3 regions of the Streptomyces sp. NPDC037290 genome follow, and region 3 is predicted to be linked to each of the others. Evidence: riboswitches for the same ligand, from Rfam matches in the RefSeq annotation. Region 3 holds a riboswitch; each other region holds the start of a gene.
What was found. Region 3 has a riboswitch for cyclic di-AMP ahead of ACZ7HQ_RS36475 (C40 family peptidase). Riboswitches for the same ligand answer to the same signal wherever they lie in the genome.
Positions count from the first base shown of each region.

Region 1 (7,984 bases), on a different contig from region 3:
GGGGCAGGGTCTGGACAAGGGACACGTGGTGAACGATCTGCTCTTCCGGCGCGTACCGCACCGGGACCGATAATCCGCTCCAGCCCCTCGTCCCGCCACCGTTAGGGTCGATGCCGTGGCCACCAGTCCTGCGTTTCCGACGTACCCTCCGGGCCCCGACGGCCTTGTACCGCCCTCCCCGCACTGGTGGCAGCGCCGGTGGGTGCGGTACGGCGCACTGATCACGCTGCTGGCGCTGTCCGGGCTGGTCATCCTCGCGCTGGTGCGCAGACAGACCGGTACGGAGGGGTTTCTCGTCGGACTCGGGCTGGCCGTGCTGCCCGTGCCGTGGCTCATGGCCGCCTTCCGGTGGCTGGACCGGGTGGCACCGGGACCCTGGCGGAACCTGGTCTTCGCCTTCGCCTGGGGCGCGTGCGCGGCGGCGCTGATAGCCATCGTCGCCAACAGCTTCGCGACCAAGTGGATAGCCACCGCCACCGCGGATCCGGCGAGTGCCGACACCCTCGGCGCCACCGTGATAGCGCCGATCGTGGAGGAGTCCGCCAAGGCCGCCGCCGTGCTGCTGGTCTTCCTCTTCCGCCGGCGTGACTTCACCGGGATCGTGGACGGCGTGGTGATAGCCGGGATCACCGCCACCGGGTTCGCGTTCACCGAGAACATCCTCTACCTGGGTACGGCCTTCGGGACCGACCAGCTCACCGGCGGCAGCGGCATCGCCTCCGTCACCGCCGCCACCTTCTTCGTGCGCATCGTGATGTCCCCGTTCGCGCACCCCCTTTTCACCACCATGACCGGCCTCGGCTTCGGCGTCGCCGCCCTCTGCGCCGAGCGGCAGCGGGTCCGGCGGGTGCTGCTGCCAGTCTGCGGGCTGCTGCTCGCGATGAGCATGCACGCCTTCTGGAACGGCTCCTCCACCTTCGGCGCGTTCGGCTTCTTCGCCGTCTACGGCGGCTTCATGGTGCCCGTGTTCGCCCTGCTGACCTGGCTCGCGATCTGGACGCGGCAGCGGGAGCTGCGCACCGTGCGGGAGGAACTGCCGGCGTACGTACTGGCCGGGTGGCTCGGGCCCGCCGAGCCGTTCGCGCTCGGCTCGATGCGGGCGCGGCGGACGGCCCGTGACTACGCCCGCCACCACGCCGGCCGCCCCGCGGCGCTGGCCGTGGCGCAGTACGAGGCGTACGCGACGTCGCTGGCGTCCCTGCGGCACCGGGGGCGCAGGGGGAAGGCCGGGGCCGACTTCGTCGTACGGGAGCGGGAGCTGCTGGACGAGCTGTGGAAGCGCCGGGAGCTGGCCCGGCCGGCTCTGGAGTACGCGGCCAGGGTCTGCGTTCCGGCACCGGTGTACTGGGCTCCGCAGTTCGGGTATCCGGCGGTGCCGTACCCCGCGTACAACCCCTATCGGTCGTAGACCCGGGGGGTTGCGGAGGGTTCGGCACCACCGGAGTCCGCCGTACCACCGGAGTCCGCCGTACCACCGGTTTCGCCGTTGCGGCGGAAAGGGGTGGGCTACGCGGAGGCCTTCGTCAGGCTCGCCACTTCCTCCTCCGTCAGCTTCAGGTCCGCCACGCCCAGCAGTGCCGGGAGCTGGTCCACCGTGCGGGCCGAGGCGATCGGGGCCGTGATCGTCGGCTGGGCGGCCAGCCAGGCGAGGGCGACCGTGGCGACGGGGGCCTCGTGGGCGGCGGCGATCTCGTCCAGGGCCGCCAGGACCTTCTGGCCGCGCTCGGAGTCGGCGTACTGCTGGGCGCGGCCGGCGCGGGCGCTGTCGACCTTGGTGCCGGGGCGGTACTTGCCGGTCAGGAAGCCCGAGGCGAGGGCGAAGTAGGGCACCGCGGAGAGGCCCTCGCGGGCGGCCAGGTCCTGCAGCGGACCCTCGTAGGTGGCGCGGGAGACGAGGTTGTAGTGGGGCTGGAGGGCGACGTAGCGGGCCAGGCCCTCGCGGGCGGAGTGGTCCAGGGAGGCCCGCAGGCGCTCGGGGCTGATGTTGGAGGCGGCGATGTGCCGGACCTTGCCCGCCCTGACCAGCTCGTCCAGCGCGCCGATGATCTCCTCGACCGGCACCTCGGGCTGGTCGTAGTGGGTGTAGTAGAGGTCGATGTAGTCGGTGTCCAGGCGACGCAGGGAGGCGTCGGCGGCGGCCTTGATGTTGGCCGCGGACAGGCCCTGGTACTCGGGGTGCTGGCTGACCTTGGTGGCGATGACCACGCTGTCGCGGTTGCCGCGGGCCCTGAGCCACTTGCCGATGATCGTCTCGGACTCACCGCCCTTGTTGCCCTCGATCCAGGCGGAGTAGGCGTCGGCGGTGTCGATGAAGTTGCCGCCGGCGGCCGTGTAGGCGTCGAGGACGGCGAAGGAGGTCTCCTCGTCGGCGGTCCAGCCGAAGACGTTGCCGCCCAGGGAGAGCGGGAAGACCTCGAGGTCGGAGGAACCGAGTGTGCGCAGAGAAGTCATGCTTCACGTCAACACCGGCGGCGGATGATCGCATTCCGCCGCCGGCGCTGATTTCCCGCGTTTCACACGGGTGACACGATCAGGGGGTGAGGCCCTTGTCCCGCAGCCACGGCGCCGGGTCGATGCCTGCGGCCTGGCCGTTCGGGTGGACCTCCAGGTGCAGGTGCGGACCGGTGACGTTGCCGGTGGCACCGATGCGGCCGATGACCTCGCCGGTCGAGACCTTCTGGCCGACCGAGACGTTGATCGAGGACTGGTGGCAGAACCACAGCTCGGTGCCGTCGTCCAGGGTGAGGACCGTGCGGTAGCCGTAGGCGCCGGCCCAGCCGGCCTGGGTGATCGTGCCGCCGTGGATGGCCTTGATGAGGGTGCCGGTGGGGGCGGCGAAGTCGAGACCGGTGTGGTAGCCGGAGGACCACATGGCGCCGGGCTGTCCGAAGGTGCCGGTGATCGTGTACGAGACGACGGGCAGCTGGTACTGCTTGGCCAGCTCGGCCAGCCGCTTGGCCTCGGCCGCCTTCTTGGCGTCGGCCTCGGCCGCCTTCTTGGCGGTGGCCTCGGCCGCCTTCTTGGCGGTGGCGGCCTTGGCGGCCGCCTCCTTCTCCGCCTTGGCCGCGGCGTCGGCGGTCTGCTTCTCGGCGGCGGCGAGCGCGGCGGCGGTGGCCCTGCTGTCGGCCTTGCTCTGCTGCTGCTCGGCCTGGGCCATGATCCGGTTGCGCAGGGCCTCGCCGGCGTTGCCGCTCTCGGCGCTGTCCGTGCGCGCTCCGACGTTGCTCAGCCCGGTGCTGGTGGCCTGGTGCGCGTCGGAGGAGCCGTCGCCGAAGAGGTGCTCGACGGAGTCCAGGTCCGGCAGGGATATGGAGACCGGCGGCTTGCCGGTGTTGGCGCTGGCCATGCCGCCCGCGCCGACCGCGGCCATCACGCCGACGCCGAGGACGGTGGAGCTGCGCGCGAAGCCGCCGCGCTGCTTGGCGACGCGGTGCCGGCCGCGGACCGGGGAGACGGAGTCCTCGGTGGGGTTCCACTCCTCCCACGGGCCCTCTTCGGCGCGGTAGGAGCCGTAGCCGAAGGTGTCGGGCTCGGCCCCCGCGGGCATGAACGGGGCTTCTGGGGCAGGCGGGTTGGACGCCACTCGGGCGTGCTCCTTTCCTTCCTCCGCCTACCGGGTTAGCTGACGGGTTCGGAGCAGGAAGGTCTCCTACGCGCGTATACCGGAGGTGGACTCCGTGAGTTCACGGCGTTCCACCGCGGTATCCGCGTGATTCACCCCAGGGTTGGTGGTTCCCCGGTTCCCTTACGGGATTCGGCGCGTGCGCACGGAGCCGTCTCTTGTGACGGCTGGGACGACCGCGCTGCGTTATCGAACGTTAATAGACCTGCTGGTCACTTTCCAAGCCGTTCGGCTTGATCATTAGCGTTTTCCGCCCTGGACTTACCGGTCAGGACTGCGACAAAGCGGGCGAGTTGGTCTACGTTCAGGAGTCTCGGCGTTTTTGATGGTGACTCAGATGTTATGCGGAGGGCTGCCGTCCGATCACCCTCGGTACAGATGATCACGCGGCACAGACGAACGATCACGGGCGCCGTACGGCGAGCAGGGCCATGTCGTCCGCCATCCCGCCGCCGGAGTGCCGCCGCACCTCGTCGGCGAGCCGGTCCAGCAGGGCGCCCGGGCCGTCGAAGACACGTCCGGCGAGCCGCCGTTCGGGATCGAAGAACCGGCCGTGCGCGTCCCGGGCCTCGGACAGGCCGTCGGTGTGGAACAGCAGGGTCGCCCCGTCCGGGAAGCGCTCCTGCCGAGCCCGGTCGGGCCACGTCCCCAGGTCGCCCAGGCCGAGCGGCAGCGCGGGCGCGGCGTCGGTGAGCGCGCGCAGGGTGCCGTCGGCGTACAGCAGCAGCGGCGGCGGATGGCCCCGGTTGACGATCCTCACCACGCCGTCGCCGTGCGGGAGTTCGGCGAGGACGGCCGTGGTGAAGCCCTCGAAGGCGTCGACGCCGCCCCGCCGGGCGCCCTCGCGGGCCAGCGCCCGCTCCAGCCGCCGCGCGACCGCCTCCAGCGTGGTCTCCTGCTCGGCCGCCTCCCGGAACGCCCCGATCACCACGGCGACGGCGGCGACCGCGCCCACTCCCTTGCCGCACACGTCACCGACGACCAGCCGGACCCCGTGCGGGGTGTCCTGCACCGCGTACAGGTCGCCGCCGATGAACGCGTCCCGCCGGGCCGCCTCGTAGCAGGCGGCGATCTCGAAGCCGCCGATCCGCTCGGCGGGCTCGGGCAGCACGGCCCGCTGGGCGGCCTCGGCGATCTCCCGGGCGGAGGCGAGCCGCCGGTCGCCGCGGCGGACCACCCGGTTGATCGCGACGGCCAGCAGGGCGACCGTGGCCACGGTGACGACGTCCGTGAAGGCGGCCACCACCGGATGCTCGCCGCCCCGGGCGTGCACCGCGTACATGGCGGCCACGGCCAGGGCGCCGGTCAGGGCGGTACTGCGCAGCGAGGACAGGGGCGCGGCGACCAGCGGGGCGGCGGTGAAGAAGGGGACGGCCGTGAACTGCCTCGGGGTGAGCAGGCCGTACAGGATTCCGCCCGTGATCAGCAGGGCGGGCAGGGCGCGGGCGAGGGAGCGCGGGGTCGGCCGGCGGCTGTGCCGCACCGGGGCGGGCTCGTCGCCGGGGCCGGGGCCGGGCACGGGGTCACCGGGGAGCCGGGCGCCCGCCCTGACGTACTGGCTCTCCTCCACCTCTCCTGGGCGCACCGCTTGTCTCCCGCATGTCCGACGTAGGTCCAGCGTGGCCGCAGCCGGCCCGCCGGGCGACCGCGGTGGACCGAGCGGATGACCCTCCGGGCGCGGCCCCGGGAAAGGCGGTGTGCGTGCGGCCCTGAACATGGGGTACTCTGGAGTCACAACGACGCGGGGTGGAGCAGCTCGGTAGCTCGCTGGGCTCATAACCCAGAGGTCGCAGGTTCAAATCCTGTCCCCGCTACTGAAGACTCAGGGCCGGAAGCCAGATGGTTTCCGGCCCTGAGTGTTGTGCAGGCCGACGGCGGTGCCGCGCCCTCCGAAGAGGGCGCGGGGTCACCCCAGCAGATGCGCGTTCGGCGCCTTGGCGACGTCCTCCAGCTCCGGGAGTACGACCACCTCCGCGCCCCCCTGTGCCAGGACCCCGGCCCCGTCGGCCGCGGAGACAAAGGTGTCCGGCTCCCGCCAGGCCGTCACCACCCTCCGCACCCCCGCCCGCAGGATCAGCTCCGCACAGGGCGCCGGCCGGGAGGCCCGCCGGGCGCACGGCTCCAGGCTGCTGTACACCGTGGCGCCGGCCAGCCGGGGATCCGCCGGGTCGATCCCGGCAAGCGCGGCCTCCTCCGCGTGGACCACCGGGTCACCGCCCTCGCGCGAGTACCCGCGGGCCAGCTCGGTGCCGTCGGCGGCCACGACCACCGCACCGACGCTGAACGCCGTCGCCGAGGCCGGACACCGCGCGGCCAGCTCACAGGCGGTGCGCAGCCAGTGGCGGTCGGCTGCGGTGGGCACCTGGCCGGTGCCGGGGGCCGTGGGCTCGTAGCGCATGAGGACCACGTCCTCGATGCGGCGGGTCTCGGTGAGACGCAGCCGGCCGGCCTGGTAGGCGCCCGGGCCGAACAGGCGGGGCGCGGCCGGGTCGCCGACGAACAGTGGCGCGAGGACCAGCTGGAGCTCGTCGGCGAGGCCCTGCTGGAGCAGCTGGGTGTGGACCGTGCCACCGCCCTCGACCATCAGGCGCCGTACGCCGCGCACGTCGTGCAGGTGGCTCAGCAGGGCCCGCCAGTCGAGGTCGAGGCCGAGCGGGACGATGTCCGCGGTGCGGCCGAGGAGACGTGCGGCCCGTTCGGCGCCCTTGTCGGTCGTGCAGACGAGCTTGTCGCCGCCGGTGTGCCAGAAGTGGGCGCCGGGGTCGAGGTCGCCGGTGGCGGTGACGGTCACCTTCAGCGGGTACTCCGGCCTGCCCTCGGCCACGCGGGCCGCGCGGCGCTCGGCGGAGTTGACCAGCAGCCGGGGGTTGTCGGCGCGGATCGTGCCGGCGCCGATCAGGATCGCGTCGACCGAGGCCCGTACCGCGTCGACCCGGTCGAAGTCGGCCGGGCTGGACAGCAGGAGCCGGTCGGGGCCGGTGTCGTCCAGGTAGCCGTCGAGGGAGACGGCGGCGGACAGCAGCACATGGGGGTATGACATCGGCGCGCTCTCCCTGCAGGTCTTGGTTCAAGTTTGAAACAAACTTACACTGGCGGCATGACGACCCGCTGGCTCACTCCCGAGGAGCAGCGCGCCTGGCGCGCCTACCTGGCCGCCGCCCGGCTCCTGGACGACGCGATCGACCGGAACCTGCAGCAGACGGCCGGCATGCCACATCTGTTCTACTCCGTGCTGGCCAACCTCTCCGAAGCACCCGACCGCCGGCTGCGCATGACCGATCTCGCCGAGACGCTGAAGATCACCCGCAGCAGGCTGACGTACGCGGTCACCCGCCTGGAGCGGGACGGACTGGTGCGCCGGGAGGACTGCCGCTGGGACAGGCGCAGCAGCATCGCCGTGCTGACGGCCGACGGGATGGCCGTACTGGAGCGTACGGCGCCCGGGCACGTCGAGACCGTGCGCGCCACCCTGTTCGACCGGCTCACGCCGGAGCAGGTGGGGCAGCTGGAGGAGATCTGCGCCGGGATCGCGAGCGGGCTGCAGGGCGGCGAGGCCGAGCCCGGGGCCGAGGACGTCCCCTGGCGGCGCCGGTCGTCCTGTTCCTCGTCGGCTCCACTCCCTCCCCCTGAGTCACACAGGCAACCCGAAAAGTAATTGCTTTAAGTTTTAAGCATGGGATAGGCTCCCTGCGAACCGTTGCTTCAAATCTGAAGCACATGCCCGCACCGGGAGGGACCCGCATGCCCGACACCCCCGCCGCCACGCCGCGCGCCCGCGTCCGGGTTCCGCTGCGCTTCGACGACGGCTACAGCGTCGACGCCGAACTCGTCACCTTCCACGGTCTGGCCGACGGCCAGGAGCATGTCGCCGTCGTCCTCGGCGACCCCGGCCCCGTCCCGCTGGTGCGCCTGCACTCCGAGTGCCTGACCGGCGACGTCTTCGGCTCGGCCCGCTGCGACTGCGGACCCCAGCTGCGCGAGGCGGTCGAGCGCATCGCCGCCACCGGGGGCGTCCTGCTCTACCTGCGCCAGGAGGGGCGCGGCATCGGCCTGTACAACAAGCTCGACGCGTACGCCCTGCAGGACCAGGGCCTCGACACCTACGAGGCGAACGCCGCGCTCGGCCTGCCGGAGGACGCCCGCGACTACACGGCGGCCGCGCAGATGCTCGCCGCCCTCGGCATCGACGAGCTGGACCTGCTCTCCAACAACCCCGACAAGGCCGAGCAGCTGCGCGCGCTGGGCGTCGTCGTACGCGACCGGGTGCCGACCGGTGTCTTCACCACGCCCCACAACGTCCGCTACCTCCGCGCCAAGGTGGTCCGTACCCAGCACACCCTGCCGCTGGCGGACCTGACCGGG
Region 1 covers NZ_JBVJVZ010000007.1:380,115-388,098, reverse strand. The annotation lists gene trmB (tRNA (guanosine(46)-N7)-methyltransferase TrmB) at 1-73, shown strand, start outside; gene ACZ7HQ_RS26125 (PrsW family intramembrane metalloprotease) at 116-1,408, shown strand; gene ACZ7HQ_RS26120 (aldo/keto reductase) at 1,507-2,451, opposite strand; gene ACZ7HQ_RS26115 (M23 family metallopeptidase) at 2,531-3,583, opposite strand; cyclic di-AMP (ydaO/yuaA leader) riboswitch at 3,593-3,770, opposite strand; gene ACZ7HQ_RS26110 (PP2C family protein-serine/threonine phosphatase) at 4,026-5,207, opposite strand; tRNA gene ACZ7HQ_RS26105 (tRNA-Met) at 5,363-5,436, shown strand; gene ACZ7HQ_RS26100 (dihydrofolate reductase family protein) at 5,529-6,662, opposite strand; gene ACZ7HQ_RS26095 (MarR family winged helix-turn-helix transcriptional regulator) at 6,720-7,277, shown strand; gene ACZ7HQ_RS26090 (GTP cyclohydrolase II) at 7,364-7,984, shown strand, end outside.
Region 1: another riboswitch for cyclic di-AMP. It lies ahead of ACZ7HQ_RS26115 (M23 family metallopeptidase); the one in region 3 lies ahead of ACZ7HQ_RS36475 (C40 family peptidase).

Region 2 (7,240 bases), on a different contig from region 3:
CGCCGACCTCAAGGAGCGCGAGCCGGCGATGAGGGCCCTCACCAAGCGGGTCCTGGCCAAGCGCGCCCAGGCCGCCGCCGAGGAGGACCTCACCGCGGACCGCTCCGCCGAGGACGACGACACCGCCCCCGCCGTCGTGGGCCCCCGCAACCGGGGCCGTGGCCGCGGCCGACGCTCCAGGACGCGCCGATGACCAGCAGCACGTCAAGAGGACATCGCGGTGGAGGCCTGACCAGGCCGGTTGCCTCCGAGTGGGTCTGCGAACGTCACGATAGGGCGTTCTTTGACTCTTATATAGGGGGACTGGGTGGCGGCGGCTTGGCGGTGGCCGCTATCCCTGAGCCCCAACTCTTTGGCGGCACAATGCTCACAGTGCCGCTGAAGCCGTTGGACCCGTCGCCTCTCCCCGTGGGCGACGGGGCCAACACATGGAGGGAGCGGCACTCCGCCGCCAAGGTCACCCTCGGGCACGTCGAGATACCGCATTCCTTGCGGCCTGCTGGAGCGCTCGGGGCCGGACGCATCGACCGAGACCAGCCGGGGCGGCCACGGCACGAGACCGCGTCTGTCCTTTCACCCGTGCCTGGCCTTGAACACTACGATTCTCATCAGGGAATGGCGTTTCCCATGAGTCTTCGCCGTCGATAAGGAACGCAGCATACGGCGTACTGCGGAGCGGCTGAGCATGTCGGTCCGAGGGGGCTCCCATTCCGTTTGGCCGCACGGGGCATGCCGGCAGGTGGATAAGATTTCGGCAACGGTAAGGGGGTCATTCATGGTTGCGCCTCTCCTTGTCACGGGTTGCTGATAGCCATCCTTTCCAGCCAGCCAACCGAATCGCCCGGACAAACGTAAGCGTGTGTGCTCGGAACGCAGACGCACAACGTGGCCACCCCCTGGTGTGCGGCGCACACCCGTGCACAGCCGCGCACTCGGTGGGTACGTCGCTCGCACCCCGAACGCCTGCCGCGTAAGCGTCTCGGAAACCGGATGAGGAGAACAGGACCACAGCGTCGACACGAGGCACGGCTGACGTACCCACGAGAGCAACTGGATCGAGTACCTCGCCGGCGGGCTCTCAGACTTTCCAAGCGGATAAGGTCCTCCACGCCGTCGGGTGCCGCTGGTGCGGCCCGCCGAGGCAAAAGCATGCCGCACGAACCCGCACCCGTCTGCCGGCATTGGTGGGCTCAACGACCGCGGACGAGGGCACGAGTCGTTCAGGCAGTGCCAGATCGGCCTGGTGCAATTGTCGGTTGCCAGCCGTGACTGACCGACAGGGTTCCCACGCCCGAACGGGATCGCCGGACTCGGTTTCCGGCCGAACGTCCGGCGACCCCGACGGCATGCGGTGCGGACGCGCCTGCGCTGCGGAACGCGCCCCACCATCGTCCGGGCATGATCCGACCAGGGGCCCGCGCACGGGAAGATGAGCAGGGCGCCGCCGGTGAGAAGGTGCAATGCCGGTCAACGCTCTCCGCAAGGGGCCTTGGCCGGGCTTCCCCGCCCTGCGAGTCCCGCAGGCTGCCGAGGCCGATATTCAGTCGATACCGCGAACAATGTTGGTCTCCGACGGGTCCTCGTCACAACCCGCGAGGCAGATCGCCGGCGCTTGTCCTGGCAGCGTGGCTTGCCTCGTGCCATCGACGGCAAGAGGATCGAACATCATCCCCGCCACGGAAAGAACTGCGCCGACGCCCTTGCCGCGTCTGTCCTGGGCATCGGCTGCTGTCTCACGTAGGTGCCTCCTGGTCATATCTGCCTCCACCGTACCGAGCGATCGAAAGCCCCATCCCTTTCGAATGCCCTGTCTCACAGTCAGCAGGAGAGCGTCGAAAGACGACGTACCGGAGCCCTTCGTTGCGCAGGGAAGTCGGGGTGGGCCCTTGCGTCTGACTGTCCACCCCGACCGATGCCCCGCCCACGCACCCCTGTGATGCAGACGGGGCACGATCAGTAGACCGGCCGCGTGGTCAACGGCGGAAGGCAGTTCAGCCGCTGGGGGCGTGAACGTGTTGAAACCTGGTCCGTTCTCAGCGGTGTTTCCATCGCCGGCCTGCCGTGACCGCGCCACAGTTACGTGGCTGAACATGCAGAGGGATGACCGGGCGCGCTGTTGTCCGGCGCTGACGTAGGGACCGATGCGGCGGCCGGACATGGAGGGGCAGGTCAACGGGTGAAGGTGACCCGGTGTTCCTTCAGCGCGGAGCAGTTGGAGCCGGTCACCTGGACGAACACCTTGTCGATGTTGCCACCCCAGTCGACGCAATGGCCCTCGCCGTGGACGCCGGCCGGCCCCGCGAACAGCGTGTACCGACCGTAGTCCTGGGCGCCCTTGTCGGTGTCGGTGACGTAGACCCACGCGGACATGGCCAGCGCGGCGCCCGCCTTGTTGCGGATGGTCGCGACGCAGTTCTTGCCGTTCGAGGAGTTGTACGTCAGATAGACGGTGCCGAGCGAGCCGACGGGAGCAGAATTCACGGTCTTGTACCCCTTCCCGCCACAAACCTTCTGCGGTGTGGTGGTGGCAGCGGCGGAGGCGGGCGTCAGGGCGCCTGTGGTCCCCAGCGATAAGGCGGCTAATGCGGCGATGGTGAGAGCGGAACGAGAAAAACTCATCTTTCCCCCTTGCGGATCTCGGAGGCGGTGCATCTGTGTCGTGTGATCCGCGAGGCATCCGCATGACGCGCCCTGCCCACAAGGAGGTGCCGGAGTCGAGCAGTCTCTGCGCGCGGTCCGGCTGTCAGATCTCGAAGGGCTCGCTCAATGGCGTTGTTGCAGTGTGGCGCGACACCGGACTCTCGCGTGTCGACCCGGCGCCATGCTCCATGAAACGAATATTTCGGACATTCTTCAGTCTTCTAGGCTAACACAGCCGAACCGGCCCCTCGGGGAGCTGACGCCCCGGTGGATGAGCTACAGCACCACCCACCGAACGTCATGGCAGGGCGAAGACCCGGCGTTGGCCTACTTGCCCAGTCGGAGCTGCTGACCCGGGAAGATGAGGTTCGCGTCCGCGACGATGCCCTTGTTCAGCTCGAACAGTTCCTTCCAGCCGCCGGCCACGCGGTGCTTGACGGCGATGGAGCTGAGCGTGTCGCCCTTGACGACCTTGTACTCGCCCGAACCGTGAGAGGTGACCCGCTGGTCCGTGGAGCGGGTGGTGGCGCTGGAGCCTGTGCTCGCGCCTTCGCCGGAATGGGTACCAGTGCTCTCGTCGGAACCGGCACGAGTGCTCTCGCGGGCGCTGGTTTCTCCGGAACCGGTGTCAGTGTTCTCGCGGGCGCTGGTTTCTGCCGACGCGGAGCCGACGGAGTACGAGGTGCTCGACAGACCTGTCCCGCAGACCGGCCAGGCACCCTTGCCCTGGCCCGCGAGGACCTTCTCGGCGACGGCTATCTGCTGCGCCTCGCTGGCGAGGTCGGCACGCGCGGCGTAGGCGGTACCGCCGTACGCGACCCAGGTGGAGTTGGTGAATTGCAGGCCGCCGTAGAAGCCGTTGCCGGTGTTGATGGACCAGTTGCCGCCGGACTCGCACTGGGCAACGGCGTCCCACTCGGAGGCGGTGGCGGCGGAGGCGTTGCCGGCCGCCATCAGCGGGGCGGCGACGGCGGCGCCGGTCACGCCGACGAGAGCGATGACGCGGATGGCCTTGGACGGACGGCGGCGCTTGCCCTTGCCGGATAACAGCATGGATCGATCCCCTCACCGACGCCTGCGAAGTGAGCTGCCGGGTTCGGGCCGGTTGAGTTGCCCGGCCGCGCACTCGCTCTCGCGAGGTGCGGCTTCACCCCCAGCCGGTACCGGCGTCAACCGCCAGGTCCGGCACTTACCTTGGGTCTCCCGCTCCTGCCCACGGCGCTTGACGCGACGACTGTTCCCGGGCAACCGCTGGCAGGATTCGGCGTTGCGGCAGCCGAGGCTCACGATGGTGAGCAGTCACGACCGTAAACACGCAATTCCCGGAACGCCAAAAACGATCAGGGCTTCTGAGATCTATCTCTCACAGCATTAAGTGAGCCTTCACTCTGATGTGTGGGAACACGGGCTTCAGCAGGCGTCTTCAAACCGAGCGTTTTCCGGGGTCTGCTGTTGAGAGCGTGAGCAACAGCTCGTCGGCGTCCCATCGCGGCACGTCTGTTCCTTTGGGAAAGTACTGGCGCAAGAGGCCATTCGTGTTCTCGTTGGTGCCCCGTTGCAGGGGCTGCGCGGGTCGGCGAAGTACCCCTCCAGCCCGGTGCCGACGCTCAGTTGGGTGTGCTGGCCCAGCTCCTTGCCGCCGTCCCAGATCAGCGAGCGGCGCAGTTGCTCGGGCAGCGTGGTGATCGTGGTGGCGATCGCGTCGTTCACGGCCTCGGCGCCACGGCCGGGCCATTCCTGGCCCGTGGCTCGACACCGTAGCCGTCCCATCGGGGCGGTTGCAGCAGCATGGTGAACCGGATTCGGGGAAGTCGAACTTCAGCCGGTTCGAGATCTACTCCGGGCTCCAAGCCGGGGCCCACCTGCGGTCTTCTCGTCGCGGCTTGTTACGGCCCTTCCAGGCTGCGGCCTGAGGTCCTGGCACTGGCGTCCCCTCAGGTCGGTGGACCTGGCCGGAGAGCCGCTCTTGGCAACTCCCGGGAGATGGTCGCCGGGTCACGACCGAGCCGGCGAGTGATCTCACGAACCCCAGCTTGCTGGGCTGTCATCAAGGCGATTTCTTCGCGTTCCTCGCTGGTCAGCCCTTTGGTGCGATCTCCCGCCAGAACAACCGTTCTGCATCTCGGCGAAGCGACGGTTTCCCAGGCGACTTCATCGGCGCCCTGCCCGTCGGCGCCTTCATCCATCCCGCTGGCCTGCCCATCAACACCTCCAAGATCGAGGTGCTGCGATGACCAGTTGAATCCGCCCACTGCCCGATCCACGCACTGTCGACTCGGACCGGGCCATTTTCTTGACCAAAACAATTGTTGGCCGCACGGAATGAAGTATCTTCATCGTCGTTGGCGGGCGGCCTGCTTGTTCTGGCCGAGGTCGGCGCCGATGTCCTCGCACACCACGCCGTATGCCAAAGCCCGGGCAACGGCGAGTGGTTCAAGATGGTCGGCGAGCTCGCGCAGTTGGCGGATCAGGGTGAGGGCTGCGCGGGGGCGCTCGTCCGCCAACTCTCCGAGGGTTTCGCCAAGCTCGCCGATCCGGGAGCGGTAGCAGTCGGGGACTACCGGGGACACGGCGTGTTCGGCGGCTTTCGCGTGTGCCATCCATTCACCGAGGGCCTCGAGGCCTTGGCCATCGTGGCGGGTGAGCGCGCCTGAGGTGATCGTTCCGCCATCGGGGTCGTAGGGGAGTGAGCAGCCTCGCCAGCCGCAGGTGCAGGCCGGTTGGAGAGCCGCAGGTTGCGGCAGGCGTTCGGGAGCCGGCCCCTGCCAGTTGCCCGCGCGGCGGTCCGGGCAATCAGTGAAGTTCCGCTCGATCAGGACGCGGCCGCTGCGATAGGTGGGAATGGAACCGTCGTCCAGGACACCAAGGGTGAATCCACTGTGGCCGGGAGAGCCCGAGGGAAGGTCCCAAGACACGGCTACACCTCCCGGCCGGGGAGTCCGGCTACGGTGCCGGGGCCGAACTGGTTCGACGCATGCCGCGCGACACAGGCGACGGCATTGAATTCACACCGGTCCGCGAAGGTGCGCACGCGCGCGGGGAGCGGGACCGGCGTCATGGTCGGATTTATCCACATGCCGCTACCATGTCCGCAATCGCCCATGCCGTCTACAGAATCGGCGGTTCTTAACGCAAAGGCGCTGCCTGCGCACGCCCGGCATTCCGACTTGCTTCCCGATTCCGCGTGCAGACCGAAGGATCTGTGCAGGAGCGTCCCCCACCACACCCGCATGGGCGGGGCAGAGTCTCCGCACTGGCCGGCCCGGCAGTCCGGTGAGCCTTCGCCACGCCGCGACCGCAGTCACCCTACGAACGACCGCTCGTACCGGTACGACCATTGTTCGGTGCACCGAACAGTTATGTGGAAAGGCCACACAGTTCCCGCTCTCGCCTTGCCCCTGGCTTTCCTTACATGATTTCTTTTACCTCGCAGCGCGCCGCCTGAACGGCGGAGGCGGCCCGCCGCTCCATCCGACGGACGCCACTGGTCCCGTCCATCGCGATGGAAACGCGTCTGGCCCCTCGCGACACTTGTGAGGGGCCAGTTGCAGCCGGCGGTCTGCCGACTTCCCGTACACAGAACACCCTCCTGCTCCGCAGCTGCTCAACCCTCCAGACCCCCGCTGACCCGTACATCCCCCGGCGGATCAGCGGACAGACGGGCCCCGCCCCTCACGGGGCGGGGCCCCGTTGCACATGGTGCTTCAAAAGGCCTGCGTCACTGGGAACTTGTCAGCATCTGGACCGGCTCGGCACTGACCGCTCCTCGACGCTCAACCCAGTTCTCCAGGGCCGTACGGCAGGCATGGTCCAGGTCGTGGAGGCCGGAGAGATCCACCTCCACCGGACGGTCCTGGGGAAGGGATTCCAGCGTGTCGACAATCTTCGGCAGCCGGAGGAAGGTTCGCGTTGCTTGACAGGTGCGCCCGGATCGGTCCGGCACCCTTGTCGACGACCGCCAGCTTCACGTGCGAGGCTTCCCAGGCGGTCTTGACGCCAGGGCCAGACCGATCAGCACACCCTCGAACATGTTCACATGACGATCGCGACGGCGGATACGACGAGGATCAGCGCCTCTCCACGGTGTTCCCGCCACAGTGAGACGACCTGCCGGAACGGGATCAGCTTCCAGCCGTCATGTACCAGGACACCTGCCAGGGCGGGCAGCGGAATCATCGCCAGCGCGAACGGCAGCAGCGCCACGAACAGCCCGTGCAGGACTCTGGACGTCTTGGTCTCGCCCCCGGCTGGGCACTGGCAGCGCTGCGCACGATCACCACGTTGATGGGCAGCGCGCCCAGCGCGCCGCCGACGGCGTTCCCCACGCCCTGCGCCATGAGCTCCTTGTCGTACGAGTGATCAGGGCCGGAACGACCCGGGAGTCGTAGCAGGTGATGAACAGGACCTGACTGGCCGTCGGCGAGCTTGGGGAACTCCTCAGGGCGCTGTCCAAGGCACGGGCATCGTCGATGAGGGGACTGCATGTGTGGTGTTCCTCCTGCCACGCTGGGGGCATATCGGGCGTCAAGCGATCCCCGGGCCGCGACGAAGTGGTCTCGCTCACGGACCGCTCCTCGGGACGTGGCTCTCCAAAAGGGAG
Region 2 covers NZ_JBVJVZ010000067.1:846-8,085, reverse strand. The annotation lists partial or broken gene ACZ7HQ_RS44240 (protein translocase subunit SecF) at 1-193, shown strand, start outside; gene ACZ7HQ_RS44235 (hypothetical protein) at 1,541-1,756, opposite strand; gene ACZ7HQ_RS44230 (spore-associated protein) at 2,170-2,619, opposite strand; gene ACZ7HQ_RS44225 (transglycosylase family protein) at 2,968-3,693, opposite strand; cyclic di-AMP (ydaO/yuaA leader) riboswitch at 3,698-3,838, opposite strand; partial or broken gene ACZ7HQ_RS44220 (IS30 family transposase) at 3,981-4,822, opposite strand; gene ACZ7HQ_RS44215 (hypothetical protein) at 4,974-5,555, opposite strand; partial or broken gene ACZ7HQ_RS44210 (SulP family inorganic anion transporter) at 6,359-7,007, opposite strand.
Region 2: another riboswitch for cyclic di-AMP. It lies ahead of ACZ7HQ_RS44225 (transglycosylase family protein); the one in region 3 lies ahead of ACZ7HQ_RS36475 (C40 family peptidase).

Region 3 (7,984 bases):
GTGTGATCCGGAAGATGACCGGGTCCATGTCGGTGTGCCGGCCGAGGCCCGCGCACACGCCCGCGATCATCTTGTGCCGGCGGTCGCGCCGGAACGGCTCGGGGGCTCCGGCGGCCGACTGCTCCTCGTCCTGCCGCCGTGCGTCGGCGTATGCGTCGGTGCCGGCTGCTCCCGTCCTGTCCGTCGCGGCGGGCGCGGCATCCGTCGGTCCGGTGCCCGGGGCCGGGCGCGGGCCGGGGCCGGGTCCCGGACCCGTCGCGGCGTGCTCGTGATCCGTCATGCGTCCATGGTGACGGCCCGGCCACCGCCGCGGCAGTCGGGACGACCCTGGGCGAACCCTGAAATCGGCCCTGAGACGGTGCGGGGAACCGTTCGAACGGCCCGGAAGCACCACCGCCCGGTGCTCCCCGGCCCGTTCCCGCCGAAGATCAGGGGCGTCTCGGGGGCCGACCCTGATGCCTGGCCCCGCCGGCCGTGTGACCATCGTTGGCATGCCGGAAGCCGCAAGCCTGCCAGTCGACGACCCGCGGCCGCCGCGCAAGCTCTACCGCAGCAGTGACGGACGCTGGCTCGGCGGAGTGGCGCGGGGCCTCGCAGGGCATCTCGGGCTGCCCGTGATCTGGGTGCGGCTCGCCTTCGTCGGCCTGTTCATGGCCCATGGATTCGGAGCGCTGCTGTATGCGGCGTTCTGGTTCTGGGTCCCGCTCGGCGTCGGCGGTGTCGTGGAGCAGAAGCAGTCGCTCCTCGGCAGCGAGACCGCCCCGGACGGCCGCCGCAGACTCGTGGCCCGCAAGCCGGACAAGGGCCAGATCGTCGCGCTGCTCCTCATGGTCATCGTGTCCGTGGTCTTCGTCAGCAACGTCAATCTGGGCAGTGGCGCCAAGGTGTACCTGGTGCCCGCCGTGCTCGTGGCGGCCGGTGTCGCCCTCGTATGGCGCCAGGCGGACAACGCCCGCCGGGCCCGCTGGGTGGAGGTCGGCCGCCGGCGCCGCACCCTCACTCTGCTGCGCGCGGCCGGCGGTGTCCTGCTCGTCACGGCCGGTGTCTCGGCCGTCTTCGTGCTGCAGGGCTCGACCGCCCACCTCGGCGCGGTCCTCCAGGCGGCCCTCGCTGTTCTCGTCGGCATCACGCTCCTCGCCGGTCCGTACCTGGTCCGTATGACCCAGGACCTGTCCGAGGAACGCCTGATGCGTATCCGCGCCCAGGAGCGCGCGGAGGTCGCCGCGCATGTGCACGACTCGGTGCTGCACACCCTCACCCTGATCCAGCGCAACGCCGACAACGCGAGCGAGGTGCGCCGCCTCGCCCGCGCCCAGGAGCGCGACCTGCGCACCTGGCTGTACAAACCGGAGGGCACCGGCAAGGACGAGGCCGACGAGCCGGACACGGTCGCCGAAGCGGTGCGGCGCAACGCCGCCGAGGTGGAGGACAAGCACGGGGTGCCCATCGAGGTCGTCATCGTCGGCGACTGCCCGTTGGACGAGAGAACCGGCGCGCAGATGCAGGCCGCGCGCGAGGCGATGGTGAACGCCGCCAAGTACGGTGGCGAGGGCGGCGCCGTGCAGGTCTATGCCGAGGTCGAGGGAGAGACGGTCTTCGTGTCCGTGCGTGACCGTGGCCCGGGCTTCGACTTCGACTCGATACCCGCCGACCGCATGGGTGTCAGAGAATCGATCATCGGCCGCATGGAGCGTCACGGAGGAACGGCCCGGCTGCGGCCGGTGCCGGGCGGCGGCACGGAGGTCGAGCTGGAGATGGAGAGGGCGGAGAAGACGTCATGAGCGACGCGACCGAGGCGAACGGCACGGCGGGAGCGCCCGGGGCGGCCGGGTCCGGGGCGGCCGACGGCGGTGCCGGACGGCACGTACAGGTGGTGCTCGTGGACGACCACCGGATGTTCCGCACCGGCGTGCAGGCCGAGATCGGGCAGACCGCGGAGACCGGCGTCGAGGTGGTCGGGGAGGCCGCGGACGTCGACCAGGCGGTCACGGTCATCACCGCGACCCGGCCCGAGGTGGTCCTCCTCGACGTCCACCTGCCGGGCGGCGGCGGTGTCGAAGTGCTGCGCCGGTGCGCGGCGTTGATGGCGGACACCGAGCGGCCCGTCCGCTTCCTCGCGCTCTCCGTGTCGGACGCTGCGGAGGATGTGATCGGTGTGATCCGCGGGGGAGCCCGCGGCTATGTCACCAAGACCATCACCGGCACCGACCTGGTCGACTCGATCTTCCGCGTCCAGGAGGGCGACGCCGTCTTCTCGCCGCGGCTGGCCGGGTTCGTCCTCGACGCCTTCGCCTCCACCGACGCCCCGCCCGTGGACGAGGACCTGGACCGGCTCACCCAGCGCGAGCGCGAGGTGCTGCGGCTGATCGCCCGTGGCTACGCCTACAAGGAGATCGCCAAGCAGCTGTTCATCTCGGTGAAGACGGTCGAGTCCCATGTCTCGGCGGTGCTGCGCAAGCTCCAGCTGTCCAACCGCCACGAACTGACCCGCTGGGCGACGGCCCGCCGGCTGGTCTGACCCCTGCGGCGCCGACCTACGCCACCCGAGTCGCCCCCGCGAACGGCATCAGGTCGACCGGGGCCAGCCGGACGGGGGCCGAGGGGTTCGGGGCGTGGATCATCTGCCCGTTGCCCACGTAGATGCCGACGTGGCTGATCCCGGAGTAGAAGAAGACCAGGTCCCCGGGCTGGAGTTCGGCGCGGGAGACGCGCCGGCCCGCGTTGATCTGGGCGTAGGTGGTGCGGGGCAGGGAGATGCCGGCAAAGCGGTAGGCGGCCTGGACCAGGCCCGAGCAGTCGAAGGCGTTCGGGCCGGACGCGCCCCACACGTAGGGGCTGCCGAGCTTGGCGTAGGCGTAGGAGAGGGCCACCGCGGCACGTGTGTTCGGGGCCGGGGCAGGGGCAGGGGCCGACCCGGCCTGCTCCAGCGTCTCACGGGTGCCGGACGCCGAGCGGGAGGCACGTCCCGGAGCGACGCCGTCGCCGGTGACCTCGCTCCGCTGCTGCGGGGTGAGCCGTGCCAGCAGCCGCCGGGCCGCGTCCAGCTTGCCGGTGATGGTCCTCTTCTGCTGCTTCAGCTGTGCCTGCCGGGACCGCAGTGACGTCAGCTCGACGCGTGCGGCGCCGCGCAACTGCTGGATCTCCCGCAGCTGTTCGCGCACCCGGGACACGGCGGCGGCCTGCCGGTCGCCGGCCCGTTCCGCGAACGCGGCGGAGTCCAGGTACCGGTCGGGGGTGCTGGACAGGGCCAGCTGCCAGGCCGGGGCGAACCCGCCGTCGCGGTACTGCGCCGCCGCGAACGAACCGAGCACCCCCCGGGCCGAGTTGAGCTTCTCCTGCTTACGGGCGGTCTCGTCCCGCAGCGCGTTCAGCCGCCGCTGCGCCGTGTCCGCCTCCTCCTTGGCGCCGTCGTACTTCTCGGTGGCGGCCTCGGCCTCCTGGTACAGCTCGTCCACCTTGGCCTTCACCTGTGCCGGCGTCAGCTGTGGCTCGGCGTGGCCCGTCCCGTCGAACCCCGCCGCGGTGGCCGCTCCCGCGAGGGCGAGTGTGGCGGCCGTGCGGGCCGTGGGACCCCCGATCGAACGTTGTCGGGGCTTGCGGTGCGCTGCCACCTGGCCGTCACGTCCTTCCGTACGACTCGTACGACCGAGGGGTCTGAGCCGGGCGGCCCGACCGAGTGGTCCGTACGACGTCCGGCGGCGGCCCGCACAGGGGGGAGCGGGTCACCGCCGGACCTTCTCGGCGGTGGTGGCCGACGGCCGCCCCTGGCCCGGGCGGCGGTAGGGAGCCGGTCACCTGGGGGAGGACGCTAGGCCCGACTGTGACGAGCAGGTAACGCGGTGTACGGAACTGGCCTCGACGGATCGGGACGCGACCGTATGCGACCGTGTCGCCCGCTCGGAGTCGTCGCCTTCTCGCAGCGTGGTGACCGAACCAGGAAAAGCGGGGCGCGTGGGACCGCGGGCTGCTATGGCGCATATATGCAAGATCATCCTCGCAAGATCGTCGGCCTTCCGTCCCCCGCTGTGGCCGGGGCCCGGTGACGGGGCGCCCGTACACGCTGGTTAGGCTCCGGGCCCATGGACGTACTCATCCATCTCTTCGTCGGCCTGCACATCATCGGCATCGCCGCGCTGCTCGGCGGTTTCCTCACCCAGATGAAGGCGATGGGCCAGGGCACGGCCCGTTTCGTGCCCGGGATGCTGCACGGCGCGCTGACCATGCTGGTCACCGGCGTGGTCCTGGTCGGCCTCAACCAGGCCGGCGACCACCACGTCAACACCATCAAGATCGGCGTCAAGCTGGCGCTGCTGATCGTGATCCTCGGACTGGTCTACGTGAAGCGCGACGAGGAGAAGATCGACAAGGGCGCCTTCGGGCTGGTCGGCCTGCTGACCATGGCGAACATCTTCATCGCGGTGCTGTGGACCTGACGGTCAGCCGTCCCTGCCGCCGGCCCGGGCCGCGAGCACCGCACCGGCGGCGACCACCAGCCACACCGCCACCGCGACCCACACCAGTACCTGCCCCGGCCGGCTGAGCCACGGGAGCCCGACGGCGGTCGCGACCGACAGCGTCGCCGCCGCCGCCATCCCCATCGGGAACACCGTCGCCCACCGCAGCATGTCGTAGCCGCGCCGGGGCCGCACCGCCTCCGCGACCAGCAGCACGAGGTACCAGGCAAGATCCAGGACGAGCAGCGCTACCGTCACGGTGCGCAGCACGCCGCGGTCGTCGTCGGCCCACAGGTACAGGCCCGCGTCCCCGGCGTCGAGCAGTTTCGCTCCCGCCAGCGCCGAGATCGCGAGCGCCCCGCCCGCGATCCAGTGGTCGCCGGTCCCCTCCAGCACCTGCCGTGCGTCGAAGCGGGCCAGCGCGAGGCCGTAGAGGACAAGACCCAGCCAGAACAGCACCAGCGCGGTGTGTGCGAGCCACGCCGTGTGCTCGGCCGCGGCGAGCGTCGCGGCCAGTACGGCGAGCCCCTGTGTGGCCACACAACACAGGAACACCGCTCCCCGCATGCGCCGCCCCCACTGCCGTACGACCAGGACCAGCAGCACCGGCCAGAGCAGGGCCGCGAGCGCCAGTAAGGCCTCGGCCAGGGCCTGCCCGCCCAGCCCCGAGATCCGGGTGCCGAGCACCGCGGTCGCGGCGACGGCGGTGAGCGCGCCGGGACTTCGGGCCTCGGCCACCCAGCGCTGCGGTCGGCCGAGCAGCCGTACTGTGAAGTCGGCGGCCAGCGCCACCCAGCCGACGACGGTCAGGACGAGCGCCACCCGGGACACCGTCTCGGCGCCGATGAGGTGCAGCCCCACCGACAGGATGCCGGTCGCCATCACGGCGGATCCGGCCGCGGGGGGCCGCTCCGCCCACCACGTACGCAGACCTGGGATGCCGGGCATGCGCCCGATGCTAGGGAGCGGCACGGCCGTGCCCGGTATGGGCACGCGCGCGTGGAGAGCGAAAACGCCGGTACGCGCGCGTGGAGCGAAGGGAGCCGGCGCGAGGAGAGCCGGTTCGGTCAGCCCGGGCGGACCACGCTGTGGATGATCGACTCTCCGCCGTAGTACACCGACTCCTCACGGACGTACGCGCCCGGCTTCGGGGCGTGGATCATCATGCCGTTGCCTATGTAGAGGCCGACGTGACTGATGTCGTCGTAGAAGAAGATCAGGTCGCCCGGCCGCGCGTCGGCCAGCGACACCGTGGTGCCCGCGTCGACCTGGTCGTACGTGGTGCGTGGAAGGGTGACGCCGGCCGTCCTCCAGGCGGCCTGGGTGAGGCCCGAGCAGTCGTAGGAGTCCGGCCCGGTGGCGCCCCACACATACGGCTTGCCGATCTGCGCGCGGGCGAAGGCGATCGCCTTCTCGGCCTTCGTGTCGTACGCGCCGGACGCCGTGGAGCCGGACGATCCGGACCCGGACGACGTGGACGGGGACGACGACGGGCCGGGCGACGGGGAGGACGGCGAGTCGGACCGCTGCTGGGCCTGCCGCTTCGCCAGCTCGACCGCCTCGCGCGCCGCCTCCTGCTGCTTCTCCCGCTCGATGGCGGCCAGCCGCGCCTTCTCCTGGGCCGTCAGCTGCGACAACAGCTCGCGTGCGGAGGCGAGCTTCTTCTGGACGGTGGCCTTGGCGGCCTGCAGGTCGTGCTGCGAAGCGTCCAGCGTCCGCAGGCTCTCCGCGGCCTCCCGCCGCTTCTTCATGGTCGCGGCCTGCTCGCCGATGTAGTCGTCGACCGCGCTCTTCTGCCGCGAGGTCAGCCGGTTCATCAGCTGGCTCTGGTCGAAGTAGTCCTGCGGGTCGTTCGCCAGCAGGAAGGTGGCCGTTTCGGGAGCGGCGGCGCCGGTGCGGTACTGGGCCGCGGCGAAGGAGCCCAGTTCCTCGCGGGCCTTGTTGAGGCGGTCGGTGCGCCGGGCGACCTCCTCGCGCAGGGCGTCGACACGACTCCGCTGCTTTCCGGTGCGCTCCTTGGCCCCGTTGTACTTCTCGGTCGCCGACTCCGCCTGGCGGTAGAGGTCGTCGACCTTCTTCTCGACCTCTTCCAGGCTCGGCTTGGCGTGATCGGTCCTCGGGGCGGCCTCGGCGGTCTGTGAGAACACGGCCATGGAGGTGAGGGCGGCGGTGGCGAGGGCGGGGGTGCGGATACCGGCTCCGGTGGTCCCGCCGGGGCGCGGCTTGCGGTGCGACGCCAAGGGAGGCGACTCCTTCCAATGGGCCGCCTACCGGGTTAGCTGTCGGGTTCGGGCGGTGGTTAGGAAGGGTTGCCCTACGGCGTCGTCCCGGGTGGGAGTCGGCCGATTCACCCCAGGATCGGTGGGTCCCCGGCTCCGGGCGCCGTGCTGGGCGCGCCGGACTCGGCGGAGGCCGCGCACGCGGCCTGAAGGCAACCTAGCCAACTGGTGTGACTAGTGTGAAGGTTGGTGCGAGATATGTCCGATACATTTTCGTGATCTGAGCCCGGTTTCACATCCTCGTCATCGGATGATTCCGCAGCGTAAGGGCCATGTGCCGGGCGTTCGCCGCTTCGGCTGCGGGGCCGTCTTCCCGGGACGGCGACCGGTTGTCGGTGGGGCGCCCTAGACTCGTAGAGCGATGAGCAGCCTCTTTGACGACAGCTTCCTGGCGGACCTCCAGCCCCCTCGCGGGCACGGGGAGGAGCCCCCGCCGCCGCCCGAGGACGATCACACTCCGGAGCCGGTTCCGGACGATCTGTTCGGCGGGAAGTTCGACGTGCCGCCGGACCGGGACGCCTACTACCGCGACGGCGCCCCCCGCCCCGCGCTCGACCCGGCGGCCCTCCTCGAGGGGCTGAACGACAACCAGCGCGCCGCTGTCGTGCACGCCGGCTCCCCGCTGCTCATCGTCGCCGGCGCCGGCTCCGGCAAGACCCGTGTGCTCACCCACCGCATCGCCCACCTCCTCGCCGAGCGGCACGTGCACCCGGGCCAGATCCTCGCGATCACCTTCACCAACAAGGCCGCGGGCGAGATGAAGGAGCGCGTCGAGCAGCTCGTCGGCCCGCGCGCGAACGCGATGTGGGTGATGACCTTCCACAGCGCGTGCGTGCGCATCCTGCGCCGGGAGAGCAAGAAGCTCGGCTTCACGTCGTCGTTCTCCATCTACGACGCCGCGGACTCCAAGCGCCTGATGGCCCTGGTCTGCCGCGACCTGGACCTCGACCCCAAGCGCTTCCCGCCGAAGTCCTTCAGCGCCAAGATCAGCAACCTGAAGAACGAGCTGATCGACGAGGAGGACTTCGCCGCCCAGGCCACCGACGGCTTCGAGAAGACCCTCGCCCAGGCCTACGCCCTGTACCAGTCACGGCTGCGCGAGGCCAACGCCCTCGACTTCGACGACCTGATCATGACGACGGTCAACCTGCTGCGCGCCTTCCCGGACGTCGCCGAGCACTACCGCCGCCGCTTCCGGCACGTCCTGGTCGACGAGTACCAGGACACCAACCACGCCCAGTACGCCCTGGT
Region 3 covers NZ_JBVJVZ010000017.1:127,880-135,863, reverse strand. The annotation lists gene ACZ7HQ_RS36505 (PspC domain-containing protein) at 1-280, opposite strand, end outside; gene ACZ7HQ_RS36500 (ATP-binding protein) at 456-1,781, shown strand; gene ACZ7HQ_RS36495 (LuxR C-terminal-related transcriptional regulator) at 1,778-2,518, shown strand; gene ACZ7HQ_RS36490 (C40 family peptidase) at 2,535-3,611, opposite strand; gene ACZ7HQ_RS36485 (hypothetical protein) at 4,080-4,433, shown strand; gene ACZ7HQ_RS36480 (tellurite resistance/C4-dicarboxylate transporter family protein) at 4,437-5,402, opposite strand; gene ACZ7HQ_RS36475 (C40 family peptidase) at 5,522-6,694, opposite strand; cyclic di-AMP (ydaO/yuaA leader) riboswitch at 6,702-6,858, opposite strand; gene pcrA (DNA helicase PcrA) at 7,095-7,984, shown strand, end outside.